4 regions of the Delftia sp. NA_296.1 genome follow, and region 1 is predicted to be linked to each of the others. Evidence: predicted binding sites of a transcription regulator. Region 1 holds the regulator's gene; each other region holds the start of a gene.
The links. The regulator LexA, encoded in region 1, represses DNA repair genes until DNA is damaged. The targets are predictions, from matches to a motif close to ACTGTATNNNNATACAGT.

Region 1 (4,669 bases):
GGATTCCTGGCTGGCCGGCCTGTACCCCGGCGAGATGCAGTCGGTAGCCGATTACGTGCGTTGCAGCACGCGGCTCAAGGGGTTGATGGGGGCGCATGTACAGGCGCTGCTGGACGCCGGCGTGTCGGTGGTGCTGGATTTTCCGGCCAATACCCTGGAGGGGCGGGGCTGGGCGCGCAGCGTGTTCGAGAAAGTGGGCGCCTCGCACCGCCTGCATTTTCTGGATGTGCCTGACGAGGTCTGCAAGCAGCGCTTGCGTGTGCGCAATGCGGCGGGCGAGCATCCGTTTCAGGCCAGCGATGAGCAATTCGACCTGATCACGAGCTACTTTGTCGCGCCCTCCGACGAGGAGGGCTTCGACGTGGTGCATCACCCGTATGCGCCGCTCTGAAGTGCTGGTCTGGACGAGAGACTTCGCCACGGCCTCATCCCATCATCTCAGCTTGATCGTGCTTGCACCTCCACCCAATAGCGGGTGCGGGTGCGCAGTTGCAGAGGAAAGCGGCTGACGAGCGCGGCCAGGGCGCGATCCGTGTCATCCACGGGAAAGGCGCCCGAGACAAGCATCCCGGCGACCTCGGCCGAGCAGCCCAGGTAGCCGGGCCGATAGCGGGCAAGGGCGTCAATCAGCTGACCCAACGGCATGTCCAGCGCGACCAGGCCGCCTTCATGCCAGCTGGCTGCAAAGGGGTCTGCGGACGTCGGCGGCTGGGTGGCGCTGGACGAGAAGGCGGCCTGCTGTCCGGCCTGCAATTGCGCGGAGGGCGCATCGCTGTCCAGAGGCTGCAGGCGCACGGCCTTTTCCTGCACGGTGACATGGCACAGGCCATCGTCCGCAAGATGGACCGTGAAGCGCGTGCCCAGGGCCAGTACGTGGCCTTGCGGGGTCTGCACGCTGAAGGGGCGGCCCAGCGCGTCGGGCTCGGTGGCGATGAGGATGCGGCCACGGTGCAGGCGCAGCAGGCGCTGGCGGTCGTCAAAAACGGTGTCCAAGGCGGTGGCCGTATCCAGGGCCACCAGGGAGCCGTCGGGCAGCGTCAGGTTTCGGCGCTCGCCTGTGGCTGTGCGCTGCCCGGCCTGCCAGCTTTCCAGTGGTGCGCCTTTCCAGGCCATCCAGGCCGTGGCGCCGCTGCCCAGGCCCAGAGCCACGCCGCGCACCACGGAGCGGCGGGTGGGCGAGGCGCGACGGCCCAGCGCCTGGCGCGCCAGGGGTGCGGGCAGATGCGACAGTTGCGCGGTGACGGATTGCACGCGCAGCCAGGCGCGCTGGTGGGCGGGATCGGCCTCATGCCATTTCTGCCAGTCCTGTTGCAGGCCCGCTGTGGCAGAGGCGCCGCGCAGTTTCACGTGCCAGGCGGCGGCCTCATGCAAGGCGCGGCGGTCGTTGCCTTCCAGATGTCTCTCGCCCATGTGGCTATGCCAGGACCAGGCAGCAATGCTCCATCGCCCGGGTCAGGTAGTTGCTGACGGTGCGCAGCGATACACCCAGGCGCTCGGCGATCTCTGGGTAGCTCAGTTCCTCGAACTGGGCCAGCACAAAGGCTTCGCGAACCTTGGGAGGAAGGCCCTGGAGCATGCGGTCCACATCCAGCAGGGTCTGCTGGATGATGGCCTGCTCTTCGGGCGAAGGCGCCAGCGATTGTGGCAACTGGGCCAGATAGTCCAGATAGGACTGCTCCAGCGTGCGGCGGCGAAACAGGTCGGCGACCAGGCCCCGGGCGATGGTGGCCAGGTAGCGCCTGGGTTCGCGGATGTCCTGCTGCGGCAGGGGCGAGCGCAGCAGGCGCACAAAGGTGTCCTGGGCCAGGTCGGCGGCATCGTCACGGTTTCCCAGGCGTTTGCGCAGCAGGCTTTCCAGCCAGGGATGGTGATTCTGGTAGAGGCTGTGCACGGAGAAGGCTGGGGCGGAGGAGGCGGGCGCAGTGGCAATCGCTACTGCAAAAGATAATAAGAATGCTTATCAATTATCTTTCAGGCAGGCGCCCCTTCCGCAAAGAGGGCGTCCACTTGTTGCATGTGCGCTACAGGGCAGTGGTGGGCGCCAGCCTGCACCAGCTTTGCGCAGGTCGATTTCTCGCGCGACGCGCGGTCCGCGCCGCCCAGGTTTGTGTCGTGCAAGGTGTGTCGCACACCTTGCATCGGGCCTCAGTTGGCTGCCGGTCCGCCGTGTGCCTCCATGCGCTCCAGCGCAGCGCAGACATCGGCCATTCGCCCGGAGATGAACAGGCATTCCGGCTGCTCCTGCGGCGACCGCTGGATGATGCGCAGGCCTGAAGGCTGCTCAGGCGCGGATTGCAGGGCGGGCTGCGTCGGCAGCAAGGGCAGGATCAGCTGGGCATCTCCATGGTCTGCAGCGCATGCGGCCTTGCCGCGGCGCTGCTGGCCGCGCCGGCGTGCCTTGCTGAAAGAGATCACGTTGGCGGGCTCGGGTGCTGCGGCAGGTAATGGCTGGCACGCAGGGGCTTGTGCAAGAGGCATGGCCGACTCCATGGCGGTCGCAGTCAGGCGGATGCCATGTGCCAGGCGCAGGAAGGAAAAAGAAGACAGTGTTGGCAGAGCGAATCCCATGTGACGACTCCTGTTGGCGTGTTTCAAAGAGGCATGGACACAGGCAGGATTGCGGTTTGCGGGCAAAGCTCCGCCCAGGGCGAAGCTCCAAGGCTTCGCGCCTACCACCTGGGCGGTGCGTGAAATGGGGTGAGGCGGCCTGAGAAGGGCCGCCAGTCCGGCTTACATGGACATGCTGTTGCGGATCAGCCCCACGGCCAGGCCTTCAATGGCAAAGGCCTCTTCGGGGGCGACGCGAATCACCGGGTAATCGGGGTTTTCCGGCAGAAGTTCCACGCCCTGCGTGGTGCGGCGCAGGCGCTTGACGGTGACTTCATCACCCAGGCGTGCCACGACGATCTGGCCGTTGCGGGCTTCGTGTGCTGACTGCACGGCCAGCAGGTCGCCGTCCATGATGCCCGCGTCGCGCATGGACATGCCGCGCACGCGCAGCAGATAGTCGGGGCGCGTCTGGAACAGGCTGGGCTCGACGGAATAGGTTTGGTCGATGTGTTCCTGCGCGAGAATGGGCGAGCCCGCCGCAACGCGGCCCACCAGGGGCAGCATCAGCGGTGCCAGGGCCGACAGCGGCAGTCCGAAGCTGGTGCCGCGCGCGGCATTGATGTTGCGCACGGTGTCGGTACGCAGGCGAATGCCGCGCGAGGTGCCGCTGACCAGTTCGATCACACCTTTGCGGGCCAGGGCCTGCAGGTGTTCCTCGGCAGCGTTGGCGGACTTGAAGCCCAGCGTGTTGGCGATTTCCGCGCGGGTGGGAGGCGCGCCCGTGCGGGAGATGGCGGCCTGGATCAGGTCCAGGATCTGTTGCTGGCGGGCGGTGAGCTTGGGATGGTCGAGCATGGCGTGCGTCCGGTCCTTGAGGGCAGATGGCAGGCTGGGAGGCCATCTGATGATTTATACAGTATCTGTATTTTTAACCAGTTTTCCAAGAGGTGCAAGTGGGGCAGTCAAAGTTGGTGATTCTGGGCACGGGCGGGACCATCGCCGGCCGGGCGGATTCGCAGTCGCAGGGCGTGGGGTACAAGGCCGGGCAGATCACGGTGCAGTCGCTGCTGGAGGCCGTGCCGGACCTGGAGCAGCAGGCGCTGGGACCCGTGCAGACGCAGCAGATCGCGCAGGTGGACAGCAAGGATATGGACTGGCCCGTGTGGCGCGCGTTGCTGCGCGCCTGCACGCAGGCACTGGAGGATGCGGACACACGCGCCGTGGTGATCACGCATGGAACGGACACGCTGGAAGAGACGGCCTGGCTGCTGAACAGCCTGCTGCCGGCCACCAAACCCATTGTGTTGACCTGCGCCATGCGCCCGGCCACGGCCCTGTTGGCAGACGGACCGCAGAATCTGCGCGATGCCGTGACCGTGGCTGCCAGCGGCGGGCGCAGTGGCGTATGGGTGGTGGCAGGCGGCGAGGTGCATGCGGCAGCCCAGGTGCAGAAGGTCCATCCCTACCGGCTGCAGGCAATGCGCTCCGTGGAAGGCGGGCCGCAGGCGTTGGTGGAGGAAGGGCGTGTGCGCTGGCTGGTGCCCGATGCGCCGTCCTCCCCCGCAGCGCCGTCCGCGCGGGCCATGGTGCCTGCGGCCATGTCATCTGATCTGCTGGCGCTGGATGAGCTGCCCTGGGTCGAGGTGGTGTTCAGCGGCGCCTTGGCGCGTGCCAGCGGCGTGGATGCGCTGGTGGCGGCAGGCGTGCGTGGCATCGTCGTGGCTGGCACGGGCAATGCGACGGTTCACGAAGGCATGGAAGCGGCCTTGCAGCGTGCCCGTGACAAGGGCGTCTGGATCTGGCGGGGCACGCGCTGTGCCGAAGGCCTGCCCGTGGCCTCCGGCCTTGGGACCAACCCGGCAGAGGCCGATCTGGCGCAGCTGCCTGTGGCAAAGGCCCGGATTGCGATGATGCTGGCGCTGGCAGCGCAGCCGCGCGATTGAGCCGGGCGGCGACGCCGGTATTTCTTCGGTTGCCGGCGGTCAACAAAAAAGCACCCGGCGGGTGCTTTTTTCGTTGCGGCACATGGCCTGCATCACTCAGCCAGTGCAGCCAGTGCGCGTTGGGTGATGTCCTCGACCGAGCCCAGGCCGCTGATGGCGCGGTACTTGGGTGCCGC
Region 2 (4,669 bases), on a different contig from region 1:
GTGCGCCTGGCCACCGACCTGTATCTGCCCGAGAACCTCGGCCCCCACCATCCCGGCCCGCTGCCCGTGCTGCTGGAGCGCACGCCCTACGGCAAGAACGAGGAAACGCGCCGCGAGCGCAGCGCGGCCAACCCCCTTCCCATGCGCCGCGGCGAGGTGGCGGCCCGCTTTGCGCGCGAAGGCTATGCCGTGGTCGTGCAGGATTGCCGGGGCCGCTTCGGCTCCGAAGGCCAGTTCACCAAATATCTGGGCGAGGCCCACGATGGCGCCGACACCCTGCAATGGATCATGGAGCAGCCCTGGTGCAACGGCAGCGTGGGCACCTACGGCCTGTCCTACGCCGCGCACACGCAGACTGCGCTGGCCACGCAAAGGCCGCCGGGCCTCAAGGCCATGTTCCTGGAATGCGGCGGCTTTGCGAATGCCTACCGGGGCGGCATACGCCACGGCGGTGCCTTCGAGCTGAAGCAGGCCGTCTGGGCCCTGCGCAATGCGCGCAGCGGCAGCAACCACCTGGAGCCCGCAGCGCGCCAGGCGCTGGAGCAGGCCGACATCGGCCAGTGGTGCCTGCGCCTGCCCTGGTCGCGCGGCGACTCTCCGCTGCAGTGGGCGCCCGAGTACGAGGACTACCTGTTCAGCCAGTGGGAGCGCGGCAGCTTTGACGACTACTGGCGCCAGCCCGAGCTGTACGCCGCCGGCCACTACGGCGCCTTCGACGGCCTGGCCGTGATGCTGATGTGCGGCTGGTGGGACCCGTATGCGCAGACCACCACGGACAACTACATGGGCCTGTCGCGCGGCGATGGCCGGGTCCGCATGGTGCTGGGCCCCTGGACCCATGGCGAGCGCAGCGTCCCGCATGCGGGCGATGTGGATTTCGGGCCCGATGCCGTGCTCGACGGCGCACTGGCCGACGACTACGTGGCCATGCGCCTGGCCTGGTTCGACCACTGGCTCAAGGGCCGGCCCATGCCCGCGCGCCAGCAAGCCGCCGTGCGCTACTTCCGCATGGGCGGCGGATCGGGCGCGCGCACGGCCCAGGGCCGGCTGGACCACGGCGGGGCCTGGCGCAGCGCCGACCACTGGCCCGTGCCCGGCACGCAGCCCACGGCCTGGCACCTGCATGCCGACGGCAGGCTGGCCCGCGAGCCCGCGCCGCAGCCGGGCGTGCGCAGCTACCGCTTCGACCCTGCCTGCCCCGTGCCCACCCTGGGCGGCTCCATCACCTCGGGCGAGCCGCTGATGTTCGCAGGCGCCTACGACCAGACCACGCACGAGAACACCTTCGCCGCCCGCCCGCCCCACGGCCCGCTGTCCGAGCGCGGCGACGTGCTGGTGTTCCAGACCGAGCCGCTGCAGCAAGACCTGGAGGTCACGGGCACCATCACCATCGAGCTGCAGGTGTCCTCGTCCGCGCCCGACACGGACTTCACCGCCAAGCTCATCGACCAGTACCCGCCCAGCGCCGACCATCCGCAGGGCTATGCGATGAACATCACCGACGGCATCCTGCGCTGCCGCTACCGCAACTCTTGGGAGCAGCCCGAGCTGATGACGCCCGGCGAGGTGGTGGCCATCACCATCGAGCCCATGCCCACCTCCAACCTGTTCCGCAAGGGCCACCGCATCCGCCTGGACATCTCCAGCAGCAACTTCCCGCGCTTCGACGTGAACCCCAACACCGGCGCGCCCGAGGGCAGTGCAGGACCCATGCAGGTGGCGGTCAACAGCCTGCACCTGGGTGGCTGCCATGCCTCGCGCATCGTGCTGCCGGTTGTGGCGGTCTAGGCGGGGAACACGCGGGTTTGGCTGCCTGGCATGTTTCGCAATTTGGTTGTACCATGCAACCAAATTGCGAAGGAACATCGCCATGGACATGCAGCAGCGTCAGTTGGAACTGGCCGGCCCCCTGCCGGCCCTTGCACCATCGGGGCGGCTCCGGGGGCGTGTCTGCCTGGTGGTGGGTGCCACCAGCGGCATAGGCCGGGCCACCGCCCTGCGCATGGCCGAGGAGGGCGCCGCCGCCGTGGTGGTCACGGGGCGCCGCCGTGAGCTGGGCCTGGAGCTGGAGCAGGAAATCCGGCAGCGGGGGGCGGACGGCCTTTTCCTGGCCTGCGATGCAACGCGGCAGGAGGACATGGCGGCGGTGGTGGAGCAGGCCGTGGCGCGCTTCGGGCGGCTGGACGCGGCCTTCAACAATGCGGGCTTCCAGGAGCGGCGCGCCGCGCTGGCCGAGCAGGATGACGCGGTCTTCTCCCAGGTCTTCGATACGAATGTGCGTGCGGTCTTCCACGCCATGCGCCATGAACTGGCGGCCATGCTGGCCACGGGCGGCGGCACCATCGTGAACAACACCAGCGTCAGCGGCATACGCAATCCCAACCCGGGCCTGTCGCTGTACGGCGCCTCCAAGGCGGCGGCCCTGTCGCTGACCCGCGCCGCCGCCATGGAGTACGCGCCGCGCGGCATCCGCATCAATGCCGTTGCCCCTGGCCGCGTGGTCACGGACATGATGCTGGGCTCGGGCATTGCCGACATGCATGCCGTGGCGGCGGGCCTGCCGCTGCGGCGCATGGGCCATCCGCAGGAGGTGGCCACGGCCGTCGTCTGGCTGATGTCGGACGAGGCGGCCTTTGTGGTCGGGCACTGCCTGGCGACCGATGGCGGCTTCCTGGCCGGATGAGCCTGCCCGGGGCAAGTCCGTTGCGCGAAGTGAGCACTACCGGGTTTGATATGATGACTGTATAAAGATACAGTTTTCGAGCGGCCTGGCTGCCCGATCTGCCAGGCCCATGCTCCCTCCCCACCGCTTCTACTACCTGCACAACTTCCAGCGCGCGCTGGACTGGATTGGCCAGCGTTACGGCGATCTGCTGGACGCGCCCGAGCAGGCATTCCTCACCCGGTTCATACAGCTGCCCCAGCCCTCGCAGGCGCTGATGGTGCGTTTGCTGATGCGGCGCGGGCCGTGGTTTCGGGCCGGCAAGCTGGTGTACGAAGAGATTCCCGGAATTGCCGAGGCAGCCGCGCCCCTGCTGGAGCTGGGCTGGCTGGACGCGGGCCACCCCATGGCGCTGGAGGAGCTGTTTGCGCTGCACACCAAGCCCGAGCTGCTGCAGCTGTTCGCCGGCGCACCCATTCACTCAGGCCTGCGCAAGGCCGAGCTTTTGCAGGCCCTGCAGCCCCTGCATGAGGCGCCCAGGCCCTATGCGCAATGGCAGCCCCAGGGCGTCGGAGCCGGCGAAGCCGCCTGGCGCGTGATGGTGGGCGCGCTGTGCGAGCGCTTTCGGCTGATGTTCTTCGGCAATCTCTACCAGGACTGGTCGGAATTCGTGCTGGCCGACCTGGGCGTGTTCCGCTACGAGGCCGTGGCCTTCGATGCGGCGTCGCGGGCCTTCCAGTCGCGTGCCGATGTCGATGGCTACCTGGCCCTGCAGGCCTTCCGCGCGGCGCTGGATGAGGGCGTGGAGATCGATGCGCTGCTGCAGCAGGTGGCCTGCTGCGCCAGCGGCAATGCCTGGCTGGAGCAGCGCCGCGCCAAGGTGCTGCTGCGCATAGGCCAGGCCTGCGAGCGCATGCAGGACTGGGAGCGTGCCGAGCAGGCCTATGCGCAAAGCCGCTACCCCGGCGCCCGCCACCGGCGCATGCGCGTGTACGAGCGCATGGAGCGCTTTGCCGATGCCATGGCGCTGGCCCAGGCCGCCCAGGCCCAGCCCGAGAGCGACGAGGAGCTGCAGCGCGTGGCGCGCATGCTGCCGCGCCTGCGCCGCAGCCTGGGGCAGGGCGCACGCGGGCGTGCGGCGGCGCTGGCGCCCGTGGTGGCGCAGATGCGCATGGACGTGGAGCTGGAGCTGCCGGCGCGGCCCGCATCGGTCGAATACGTACTGCGCGACCATTGGCACAGCGACGCCGCGCCGGTGTTCTATGTGGAGAACGCGCTCATCAACTCGCTGTTCGGCCTACTGTGCTGGCCGGCCATCTTCGCGCCGCTGCCGGGAGCCTTCTTCCACCCCTTCCAGAGCGGCCCGGCCGACCTGTCCGCGCCCGACTTCGTGCAGCGCCGCGCAGCCTTGTTCGAGGAATGCCTGGCGCATCTGGACGATGGCAGCTGGCGCGAGGTCATCGTGCAGCGCCATGCCGACAAGCAGGGCCTGCAGTCGCCCTTCGTGTTCTGGGGTACGCTGAGCGCGCCGCTGCTGGCGCTGGCGCTGGACTGCATTCCGGCCGCCCACCTCAAGCTGTTCTTTGCGCGGTTGCTGCGCGACGTGCAGGCCAACCGCACGGGCTTTCCCGATCTGGTGCGTTTCTGGCCGGCCGAGCGCCGCTACGAACTGGTCGAGGCCAAGGCCCCCGGCGACAAGCTGCAGGACAACCAGATCCGCTGGCTGCAGTACTGTGCCGAGCACGGCATTCCCGTGCGCGTGTGCCATGTCCAGTGGCGCGGCCAGCCGCTGGGAGAGGCCGCGTGAGCTACACCGTGGCCGTGCGCGCGCTGTGCGAGTTCACGGCACGCGCTGGCGACCTGGACCTGCGCTTCACACCCGCGCCCAGCGCGCTGGAGGGCATGGCCGGCCACAGCCTGGTGCAGTCGCGCAGGGGCAAGGACTACGAGACCGAGATCAGCCTGGCCGGCGAATACGGCGACCTGCGCGTGCGCGGCCGCGCAGAC
Region 3 (4,669 bases), on a different contig from region 1:
ATGAAGCCGCGCTGCTCCAGCGCGTCGAGCATGGCGCCCAGGTCTTCGCCTTCCTCCACATGGGGGGCGAGCTTGCGTTCCAGCTCCAGCCGTGAATGTTCGCGCTGGCCCAGCAGCTTGAGCGCCCGGCCCTTGAGCGACAGCTTGGCGAATCCCATGCGGCAATGTCTCCTGAATCGTCCCGAATAAAAAAGGCCCCCACGCTCCCCTTGCTGCGCAAGGTCCGCTGCCCCCCAAGGGGGCCGCTTTTTTGCCTTGGGGCGTCCCGGCGATAAAAAAGGCGCAGACGTGAGCCTGCGCCAAGATGGCAAACACAGTGTGTGCAGGCGCGGCGGCGCCTGCAGTGAGGGGTCAGGCCGCTCAGGCTTCGATCACGCCGTCCTTGTCGGCCTTGGCCTTGCCCGCCTTGGCGGCCTTGGCTTCGGGGGCATCGCCACCGGCCGTGGGCAGCAGGGCGATGCCCAGGCTGTCGCGCACCTTGTTCTCGATCTCCACGGCTAGGCCGCTGTTCTCGCGCAGGAATTCGCGGGCGTTGTCGCGGCCCTGGCCGATCTTCTCGCCGTTGTAGGCATACCAGGCGCCCGACTTGTCGAGGATCTTGGCGTTGACGCCCATGTCCAGGATTTCACCTTCGCGCGAGATGCCTTCACCGAAGAGGATGTCGAACTCGGCGGTCTTGAACGGAGGCGAGACCTTGTTCTTGACGACCTTGACCTTGGTCTCGTTGCCGATGGCCTCGTCGCCCTTCTTGATGGTGCCGGTGCGGCGGATGTCCAGGCGGACCGAGGCGTAGAACTTCAGCGCATTGCCGCCCGTGGTGGTTTCGGGGCTGCCGAACATCACGCCGATCTTCATGCGGATCTGGTTGATGAAGATGACCATGCAGTTGGTCTTCTTGATGGTGGCTGTCAGCTTGCGCAGCGCCTGGCTCATCAGGCGGGCCTGCAGGCCGGGCAACTGGTCGCCCATCTCGCCTTCGATTTCGGCCCGGGGTGTGAGGGCGGCCACCGAGTCCACGACGATCATGTCCACGGCGCCCGAGCGCACCAGGCTGTCCACGATTTCCAGGGCCTGCTCGCCGGTATCGGGCTGGCTGATCAGCACTTCGTTGAGGTTCACGCCCAGCTTCTGGGCGTAGCTGGTGTCCAGTGCGTGCTCGGCGTCGATGAAGGCGCAGGTGCCGCCCTGCTTTTGCATTTCGGCGATGACCTGCAGCGTCAGCGTGGTCTTGCCCGAGGATTCAGGGCCGTAGATCTCGATCACGCGGCCACGGGGCAGGCCGCCCACGCCCAGGGCGATGTCCAGGCCCAGCGAGCCGGTGGAGACGACCTGGATGTCCTGGATGGCTTCGCCTTCACCCAGGCGCATGATCGTGCCCTTGCCGAACTGCTTTTCGATCTGGGCGAGTGCGGCCTGCAGGGCCTTGGCTTTTTCACTGTTGGCGGTGGTGACGGCGGTGTTCATGCGGACTCCTGGGTTGGCTGGGGTTTCAGCTCTGTATTTGCATTCAGGCTGGATGCTTGAACAGTAGTTTATGGGCTTGTTGGTTTGTTTTGTTGGTGTTTTTAGTCAGTTTTCCTGACTTGTTGGATTTACCTCCACAATGCATCCATGAGTGAGTTTTCCCCCGTCACGCCGCCCGCCGACGCCTGGCGCCAGACCCACCTGGGCCGCCTGCTCGGCCATGCCATGCGGCGGTTCGACGCGCGTGTGCTGCAGCTCATGGCGCGCGATGTGGAGGTTCCGCTGGCGCTGTCCAATCTTGCGGCGCGCGACAAGGTGGGTGCGGCCCACATCCACATCACGCGGCATCTGTCGCTGGCTGGCGACAGGCTCACCGACCTGGCCGAGCGCGCTGGCATGACCAAGCAGTCCATGGGCGACCTGGTGGCCCAGTGCGAGGCCTGGGGCCTGGTCACGCGCGAAAGCGACGAGCGCGATGCGCGCGCACGCCGCATCCGCTTCACGCCTGCGGGCCTGGCATGGCTGCAGGCCTTCCATGACGCCGTGTCCCAGGCCGAGGCCGAGTTCCGCGAGGAAGTCGGCGACGACATCGCCACCGTGGTGGCGCTGGGGCTGGAGGCCTATGCGGGCGGCGGCTCACTCGGGTAAGGTCCCTGCCCGTGGGGCGGGGCGCATCCTAGAATCCTAGGAATCAAAGACGCGCATTTCCAACATCCAGAGCGCGTCTGTATTTCAGGAGACAACCCCATGCGCATTCTGATTGCCGAAGACGACCAGGTCCTGGCCGATGGTCTGCTGCGCAGCCTGCGCGGCTCGGGCGCCGTGGTCAGCCATGTGGCCAACGGCAGCGAGGCCGATACCGCGCTGATGACCAGCAGCGAGTTCGACCTGCTCATCCTGGACCTGGGCCTGCCCAAGATGCACGGGCTCGAAGTGCTCAAGAAGCTGCGCGGCCGGGGCGATGCGCTGCCGGTGCTCATCCTCACGGCGGCCGACAGCGTGGAAGAGCGCGTGCAGGGGCTGGACTACGGCGCCGACGACTACATGGCCAAGCCGTTTGCGCTGTCCGAGCTGGAGGCGCGTGTGCGCGCGCTCACGCGGCGCGGTATGGGTGGCGCCAGCAGCACCATCAAGCACGGCCCCCTGGTGTACGACCAGGCCGGCCGCGTGGCCACCATCGACGGCAAGATGGTCGAGCTGTCGGCGCGCGAGCTGGGCCTGCTGGAAGTGCTGCTGCAGCGTGCGGGCCGGCTGGTCAGCAAGGACCAGTTGGTCGAGCGCCTGTGCGAATGGGGCGACGAGGTCAGCAACAACGCCATCGAGGTCTATATCCACCGCCTGCGCAAGAAGATAGAGCGCGGCCCCATCCGCATCGCCACCGTGCGCGGCCTGGGCTACTGCCTTGAGAAGATCGCTTCCTGAGGCCGCTGCCCTGGCTGTCAGGCCCGGGTTGGCTTGCCTGCGCATAGTGGCGGATGCCACGGGGCCGTGAACCCGTCGTGAGGGCTGCCCGCCGATGAAAATCTTCCAGCGTGAACAGCGCTCACTGTTCGGCGAGATCCTTGACTGGATGCTCACGCCGCTGCTGCTGCTGTGGCCCGTGAGCCTGGCGCTGACCTGGCTGGTGGCCCAGGGCCTGGCCAACAAGCCGTTCGATCGCGCGCTGGAGTACAACGCCCAGGCGCTGGCGCAGCTGGTGATGGTGCAGCAGGGCAAGGTGCTGTTCAACCTGCCGCAATCGGCCAGCGAGATCCTGCGCGCCGACGAGTCGGACACCGTGTATTTCCAGGTGCTGGGCGTCAAGGGCGAGTACCTGGCCGGCGAGCGCGATCTGCCGCTGCCGCCCGAGTCCGACGATCCGCCATCCGGCGATCTATCGCCCGGCGGTGCACCGACCGGCGGGGCCGTGCAACTGCGCGATGCGGAGTTTCGCGGCATTGACCTGCGCGTGGCCCATGTCTGGGTGCGCATGCCCCTGCCCGACGAGCCCCAGGCCCTGGTCCAGGTGGCCGAAACGCGCGAAAAGCGCAGCGTGCTGGCCACGGAAATCATCAAGGGCGTGATGCTGCCCCAGTTCGTCATCCTGCCGCTGGCCGCCTTGCTGGTGTGGCTGGCGCTGGCTCGCGGCATCAAGCCGCTGCACCGGCTGGAGGAGCGCATCCGCGCGCGCCGGCCCGAGGACCTCTCGCCCATCAACCACAAGGACGTGCCGCTGGAAGTCGTGCCGCTGGTGGACTCGGTCAACGATCTGCTGGGCCGGCTCGGTGATTCGCTGGCCACGCAAAAGCGCTTTCTGGCCGACGCGGCCCACCAGCTCAAGACACCGCTGGCCGGGCTGCGCATGCAGGCCGAACTGGCCCAGCGCGAGGGCGTGAGCACGGAGGAGTTGCGGCAGTCCCTGGCACAGATTGCGCGCTCCAGCATTCGCGCCACGCACACGGTGAACCAGTTGCTGGCGCTGGCGCGCGCCGAGAGCGCCGGCGTGGGCCGCGGCCTGGCCATGCAGCCCTGCAACCTGGTGCGCATCGTCACCGACGTGGTGCGCGACTGCCTGCCGCGCGCCATGGACAAGCATGTGGACTTGGGATACGACGGCGCCGAGTCATCGGCCACCGGCGTCTGGCTGCAGGGCAACGCCACGCTGCTGACGGAGCTGGTGCGCAACCTCGTGGACAACGCCATCAACTACACGCCTTCCAGCAGCAGCCGGCCCGGCATGGTCACGGTGCGCGTGCTGGCCGATCCCTTCGGCCAGGTTTTGTTGCTGCAGGTGGAGGATTCGGGGCCCGGCGTGCCCGAGGCCGAGCGCGAGCTGGTGTTCCAGCCGTTCTACCGCGTGCTGGGCTCGGAGGCCGATGGCTCGGGCCTGGGCCTGCCCATCGTGCTGGAGATCGCTCGCCAGCATGGCGCCCAGGTGGTGCTGGAAGATGCGCATCCTGGCCAGCAGCCGCCGGGTGCGCGTTTCAGCGTGCGCTTCACGGCGCTGCGCTCGCCGCCGTCGCCCAAGCCTGCGGCATAGGTGGCGGGGCATCCCCGGCTGCCGCAGATTCCCCGGGAGCCACAGGCGCCACCGCGATCCGTCCCGGCGTCTGCGCGGCATGGTCCACCAGCCAGTTGCGGAAGATGCCCAGGGTGCCGTGGTTGGCACGGTCGGCCGGGTAGCACAGCCAGTAGCCCAGGGCGCTCTGGTAGCCGTGCTGGGGCA
Region 4 (4,669 bases), on a different contig from region 1:
GCAGTTGCTGGGCGGGCGAGTCACCGGCCACATCAGCGCGGGGCAGCAGCGCGGCCTGCACGGCCTGCTGCGACCCGCTTGCGGACGGGTCCACGCCCGAAGCCAGCGCAGGCGGCACGGCCAGCCGGTCCGAGCCGACCATGGCCGATTGCTGCAGCGCAGCCCAAAGTTGTGCGTTGCTCATACCGGATCACCCTGGTTCTGCCAGATACATTGCTGGGCGGTTTCACCCTCGCGGGCCTGCCAGGCGCTCAGCAGCCGCCAGCGGCCCACGGCCGGGCCGGGCTCCCATTCGCCAAACAGCTGCATGGGCGCACCGCCGCTGAGCGCCAGCAGGCGCCAGGCCTCGGCATCGTCAATCGCCACGGGAACGGGCTGCACTGGCGCCGCCGTGCCAGGGGCGGCCGGCGATGCATCCGGCGCTTGGGGCCAGGCCGCGAACCACTGGCCCTGGGCGGGCACCAGCCGCAGCCGGTCCTGGCAAAGCGGCTGCGTGGCCTGCAGCGGGTTGGCGGCAATGCGCTGGCCCAGCAGTTGCAGGACGTCGCCCACGGCCGATGTGGCCAGCGGGCTGGCGCCATCGGCAGGCAGCGCAGGCCCGTTGCCATTGGCCGCAATGGCGCGCAGCGGCGCATGGCCCGGATAGAAATTCAGCGCGCAGCCGTAGCGATGGCCCGGCACCCAGGCCGATTCAAAACCGCGCCCGCCCTGCGCATAGTCCAGCACCAGGGCCATGCGCCCCGTGCGCTGGCCCTGCAGCCAGACGCGCCGCTCCATGAGCCGGCCTTCGCGCTCGATCATGCGCAGGCCGGCCACCAGCCATTCGTCCTCGACCAGTTGGCCCCTGGCCTGCACCTCGGCCTTGTCCATGGGCCAGCCCAGCGCGGCCATCACGTCGGCCTTGACCTCGGGGCTGAGCGATTCGCGGCGGCGCACGGCGTCGATGATCAACTGCCAGTGGCCCAGCTGCACCAGCATGTCGCGCGGCCAGTCTCGGTGGCTGTCCACCAGATCCCTGCAATCCTTGATGCGCGCCGCCATGCCGGTGGCCTGCGCATCGACCATGCGCGCGGCCATGTTGTTCCAGCGCTGGCGCATCTGCGTGTCGCTGGCCTGGTTGGCCAGGCCAGCACGCACCATGTCCTGCATCCACAGCGACAGTTCCTGCAGGCCGGCTTCGACCTTGTCCCAGCGCTTGTCCTCGCGCCTGGCCTGCTGTTTGGCCGCGACCTCGGGATCGGGTGGCGGCTCGGCCGCTGCGGCGGCAGCCTTTGCCTCTTTCTTCTCGGCCTTTTCCTGGCGGCTGTCCAGCCAGGTCTGCACCCAGGCGGGCGGATCACCGCCTTCGGGGACTTGCCCGCCGGCACGCATCAGCATCAGCGCCAGCCCGTGCTTGCAGGGGAATTTGCGGCTGGGGCAAGAGCATTTGAAGGAAGGCCCCGACAGGTCCACCTGGGTCTGGTAGGGCTTGCTGCCGCTGCCCTGGCATTCACCCCAGACCGCCACGTCATTGGCGCCCATGGCGGGCCATTTGGCGGGCGATTGCAGGCCCTTGGCGGCCTTGCTGGATGAGGCGTCCGGCGACAGCGCCAGCACTTCGCTCTCTGTTCCTAATACACGCGACACCGAAGCTCCCTCTCCAAGTGTTTGTCATCGCCGGGCGCATTGAATGAAACGGCACTGCCCGGCAAACCCGAAAGCCTATCAGCAATAGTTATCGGCAATTTGAAACAATTCACAACAACACCAAACCTCTCTCCCATGAATGGGAAACCCCCATGGCGCGCAGCCAGCTGCGCTATATCAGCTCGTGCATTGATGGCACCAAGCCATGCCAGCCTTCAGGCATTGCGAAAGACGCAGAAAACACGCATTCACCATTTCCTGCGATGCACATCGCCACCCATTGGAAGCGAGCACTCATTCCGCACTGAAAACGGTTTCATTCCATTGCACTGGCAACCATTGCCATCCGCTGGCCATTGCGATAGCCCGACAGTGCGTTCGACCCGCAGCCAGGCAAGGCCGGACCAGACCCTGGCTGGGGGATGGGCTCTCAGAAAACCGGACTGCCAGGCAAATATACTGTATATTTATACAGCCATGGAGCTGCAACGCAAACTTTTCATCCTCGCCGACGCCGCCAAGTACGACGCCAGTTGCGCCTCCAGCGGATCGCAGGGGCGCGACTCGCTGGACGGCAAGGGCATGGGCTCGGTCACCGGCATGGGCATCTGCCACAGCTATGCGCCCGACGGGCGCTGCATCTCGCTGCTCAAGATCCTGCTGACCAATGTCTGCATCTTCGACTGCCGCTACTGCATCAACCGCAAGAGCTCCAACGTGCAGCGCGCCCGCTTCACGGTGGCCGAGGTGGTGCAGTTGACGCTGGACTTCTACCGGCGCAACTGCATCGAGGGGCTGTTCCTGTCCAGCGGCATCATCCGCTCCAGCGACTACACCATGGAGCAACTGGTGGAGGTGGCGCGCCGCCTGCGCGAGGAGCATGACTTTCGCGGCTACATCCATCTGAAGACCATCCCGGATGCCGCCCCCGAATTGCTGGCCCAGGCAGGCCGCCATGCCGACCGCCTGAGCATCAATGTGGAACTGCCCACGGCCAGCGGCCTGGCGCAGTTCGCGCCTGAAAAGGATGGACAGCGCATACGCCAGGCCATGCAGGGCGTGGACCGGCATGTGCAGGCCTGGCGCGCGGCCACGCGCGAGCAGCGCCAGGCGCAGTCCCTGCCCGGCGCGCCCGCGCAGCGCGCCGCCGTGCCGCGCTTTGCGCCGGGCGGGCAGAGCACGCAGATGATCGTGGGCGCCGACCGCGCAACCGATGCCGACATCCTCGAATCCAGCCACACGCTGTATGCGGGCTACGGCCTGCGCCGCGTGTACTACTCGGCCTTCAGCCCCATTCCCGATGCCTCGCGCGATCTGCCGCCGCAGGCGCCGCCCCTCATGCGCGAGCACCGGCTCTACCAGGCCGACTGGCTGATGCGCTTTTACGGCTACGGGGCGGGCGAGATCGCGGCGGCCAGCCGCCACGGCATGCTGGACCTGGAGATCGACCCCAAGCTGGCCTGGGCACTGGCCAACCGACAGCAGTTCCCCGTGGACCTCAACCGTGCGCCGCGCAGCCTGCTGCTGCGCGTGCCGGGCCTGGGCACGCAGACGGTGGACCGCCTGCTGGCGGCGCGCCGCGTGCGCAGGCTGCGGCTGGACGATCTGCTGCGGCTGCGCGCCCCCGTGCAAAAGGCCCTGCCCTTCGTGCTGATCGACGGCCACCGGCCCCTGCTGGGCGAGACCGACTCGGCCGCGCTGCGCACCCGGCTGATCGCGCAGTCGCAGGCCAGCCAGGCCCAGGCACGGCACAGCGGCATGCGCGTGCAAAGCGCGGTGCAGGCCAGCCTGTTCTAGAACCTGGAGCACGCCATGCAAGCACAGGCTCTCACCATTGAACTCGACAGCCCCGACGACTGGCCCGGCTTTCGCGCAGCCTGCCGGGCGCTGCTGGCCCATGGCGCCGACCCCGCTCTGGTGCGCTGGCGGTGGCCCGACACGCGGGGTGCGCAGCAACTCGGCGCGGGCGTGGACCTGTTTTCCAGCGCGCCGGAGCAGGCCATGCCCGCCTCGGCACTCGCCGGGCTGGCCGGCCCCGGCGAGGCAGGGCTGTCCCTGTCGGACACCCAGATGTCCGCGCTGCGCCATGCCTGCATGCACCGCGCGGCGGGCCGCTTCGAGCTATGCCACCGCTGGCTGGCGCGCATGCAGGCCCGGCCCGAACTGCGGCTGGACGCGCTGGATGCGGACTGGCGCGCCATCGAGGCCCTGGCCCGCCCCGTCTCGCGCGAGATCCACAAGATGCACGCCTTTGTGCGCTTTCGGACGACGCAGCGGCCGGACCAGCCCGAGCTGCACATTGCCTGGTTCGAGCCCGAGCACCACATCGTGCGCGCGGCGGCGCCCTTCTTCTGCAAGCGCTTTGCCAACATGCACTGGGCCATCCTCACGCCGCAATGCAGCGCGCACTGGGACGGCCATGCGCTGCGCCTGGCGCCCGGCGCGCGCCGCAGCGATGCCCCGCCAGCCGACGCGGGCGAGGCCCTGTGGCTGACCTACTACGCCAGCACCTTCAATCCGGCACGCCTGAAGGAGCAGGCCATGCTGCGCGAGATGCCGCGCCGCTACTGGCACAACCTGCCCGAGACGGTGCTGATCTCCACCCTGGTCCAGCAGGCCCGCGCGCGCACGGCGCAGATGCTGGCGCCGTAGCGGCAGCCGCCAAAAAGAAACAGAAAAAGAAAAGGCCCCGAAGGGCCTTTGTCTGCTTTGCAGCGTCGCTCAGTGCATCAACCCAGCCACTTGCGGGCGTTGCGCCACACACGCATCCAGGGGCTGAATTCCGACTTGTCGCCGTTGGTCCAGCTCATCTGCACGTTGCGGAACACGCGCTCGGGGTGGGGCATCATGGCCGTGAAGCGGCCATCGGCCGTGGTCACTGCCGTCAGGCCGCCGGCCGATCCGTTGGGATTGAACGGGTACTGCTCGGTGGCCTTGCCGTGGTTGTCCACATAGCGCATGGAGGCGATGGCCTTGTCCGCATTGCCGCGGTAGCGGAAGTTGGCAAAGCCTTCGCCGTGGGCCACGGCGATGGGCAGGCGGC

Region 2: a site for LexA is predicted at 2,740-2,757, ahead of ACUTR7_RS20430 (VRR-NUC domain-containing protein). Genes of this name have one in related genera too.
Region 3: a site for LexA is predicted at 1,495-1,512, ahead of recA (recombinase RecA). Genes of this name have one in related genera too.
Region 4: a site for LexA is predicted at 2,085-2,102, ahead of ACUTR7_RS11445 (putative DNA modification/repair radical SAM protein). Genes of this name have one in related genera too.

The regions. Positions count from the first base shown of each region.
Region 1 covers NZ_JBQZGF010000001.1:653,624-658,292, reverse strand. Annotated here, with positions in the region: gene ACUTR7_RS03135 (AAA family ATPase) at 1-391, shown strand, start outside; gene ACUTR7_RS03130 (FecR domain-containing protein) at 439-1,410, opposite strand; gene ACUTR7_RS03125 (sigma-70 family RNA polymerase sigma factor) at 1,415-1,891, opposite strand; gene ACUTR7_RS03120 (hypothetical protein) at 2,146-2,478, opposite strand; gene lexA (transcriptional repressor LexA) at 2,731-3,405, opposite strand; gene ACUTR7_RS03110 (asparaginase) at 3,504-4,493, shown strand; gene adk (adenylate kinase) at 4,586-4,669, opposite strand, start outside.
Region 2 covers NZ_JBQZGF010000008.1:211,489-216,157, forward strand. Annotated here, with positions in the region: gene ACUTR7_RS20420 (CocE/NonD family hydrolase) at 1-1,788, shown strand, start outside; gene ACUTR7_RS20425 (SDR family NAD(P)-dependent oxidoreductase) at 1,871-2,683, shown strand; gene ACUTR7_RS20430 (VRR-NUC domain-containing protein) at 2,793-4,469, shown strand; gene ACUTR7_RS20435 (helicase C-terminal domain-containing protein) at 4,466-4,669, shown strand, end outside.
Region 3 covers NZ_JBQZGF010000002.1:633,653-638,321, reverse strand. Annotated here, with positions in the region: gene recX (recombination regulator RecX) at 1-158, opposite strand, end outside; gene recA (recombinase RecA) at 361-1,464, opposite strand; gene ACUTR7_RS07385 (MarR family winged helix-turn-helix transcriptional regulator) at 1,612-2,112, shown strand; gene ACUTR7_RS07380 (response regulator) at 2,212-2,886, shown strand; gene ACUTR7_RS07375 (sensor histidine kinase) at 2,981-4,483, shown strand; gene ACUTR7_RS07370 (LysR substrate-binding domain-containing protein) at 4,440-4,669, opposite strand, start outside.
Region 4 covers NZ_JBQZGF010000004.1:97,394-102,062, forward strand. Annotated here, with positions in the region: gene ACUTR7_RS11435 (DUF5691 domain-containing protein) at 1-184, opposite strand, end outside; gene ACUTR7_RS11440 (SWIM zinc finger family protein) at 181-1,626, opposite strand; gene ACUTR7_RS11445 (putative DNA modification/repair radical SAM protein) at 2,104-3,423, shown strand; gene ACUTR7_RS11450 (TIGR03915 family putative DNA repair protein) at 3,439-4,278, shown strand; gene purL (phosphoribosylformylglycinamidine synthase) at 4,356-4,669, opposite strand, start outside.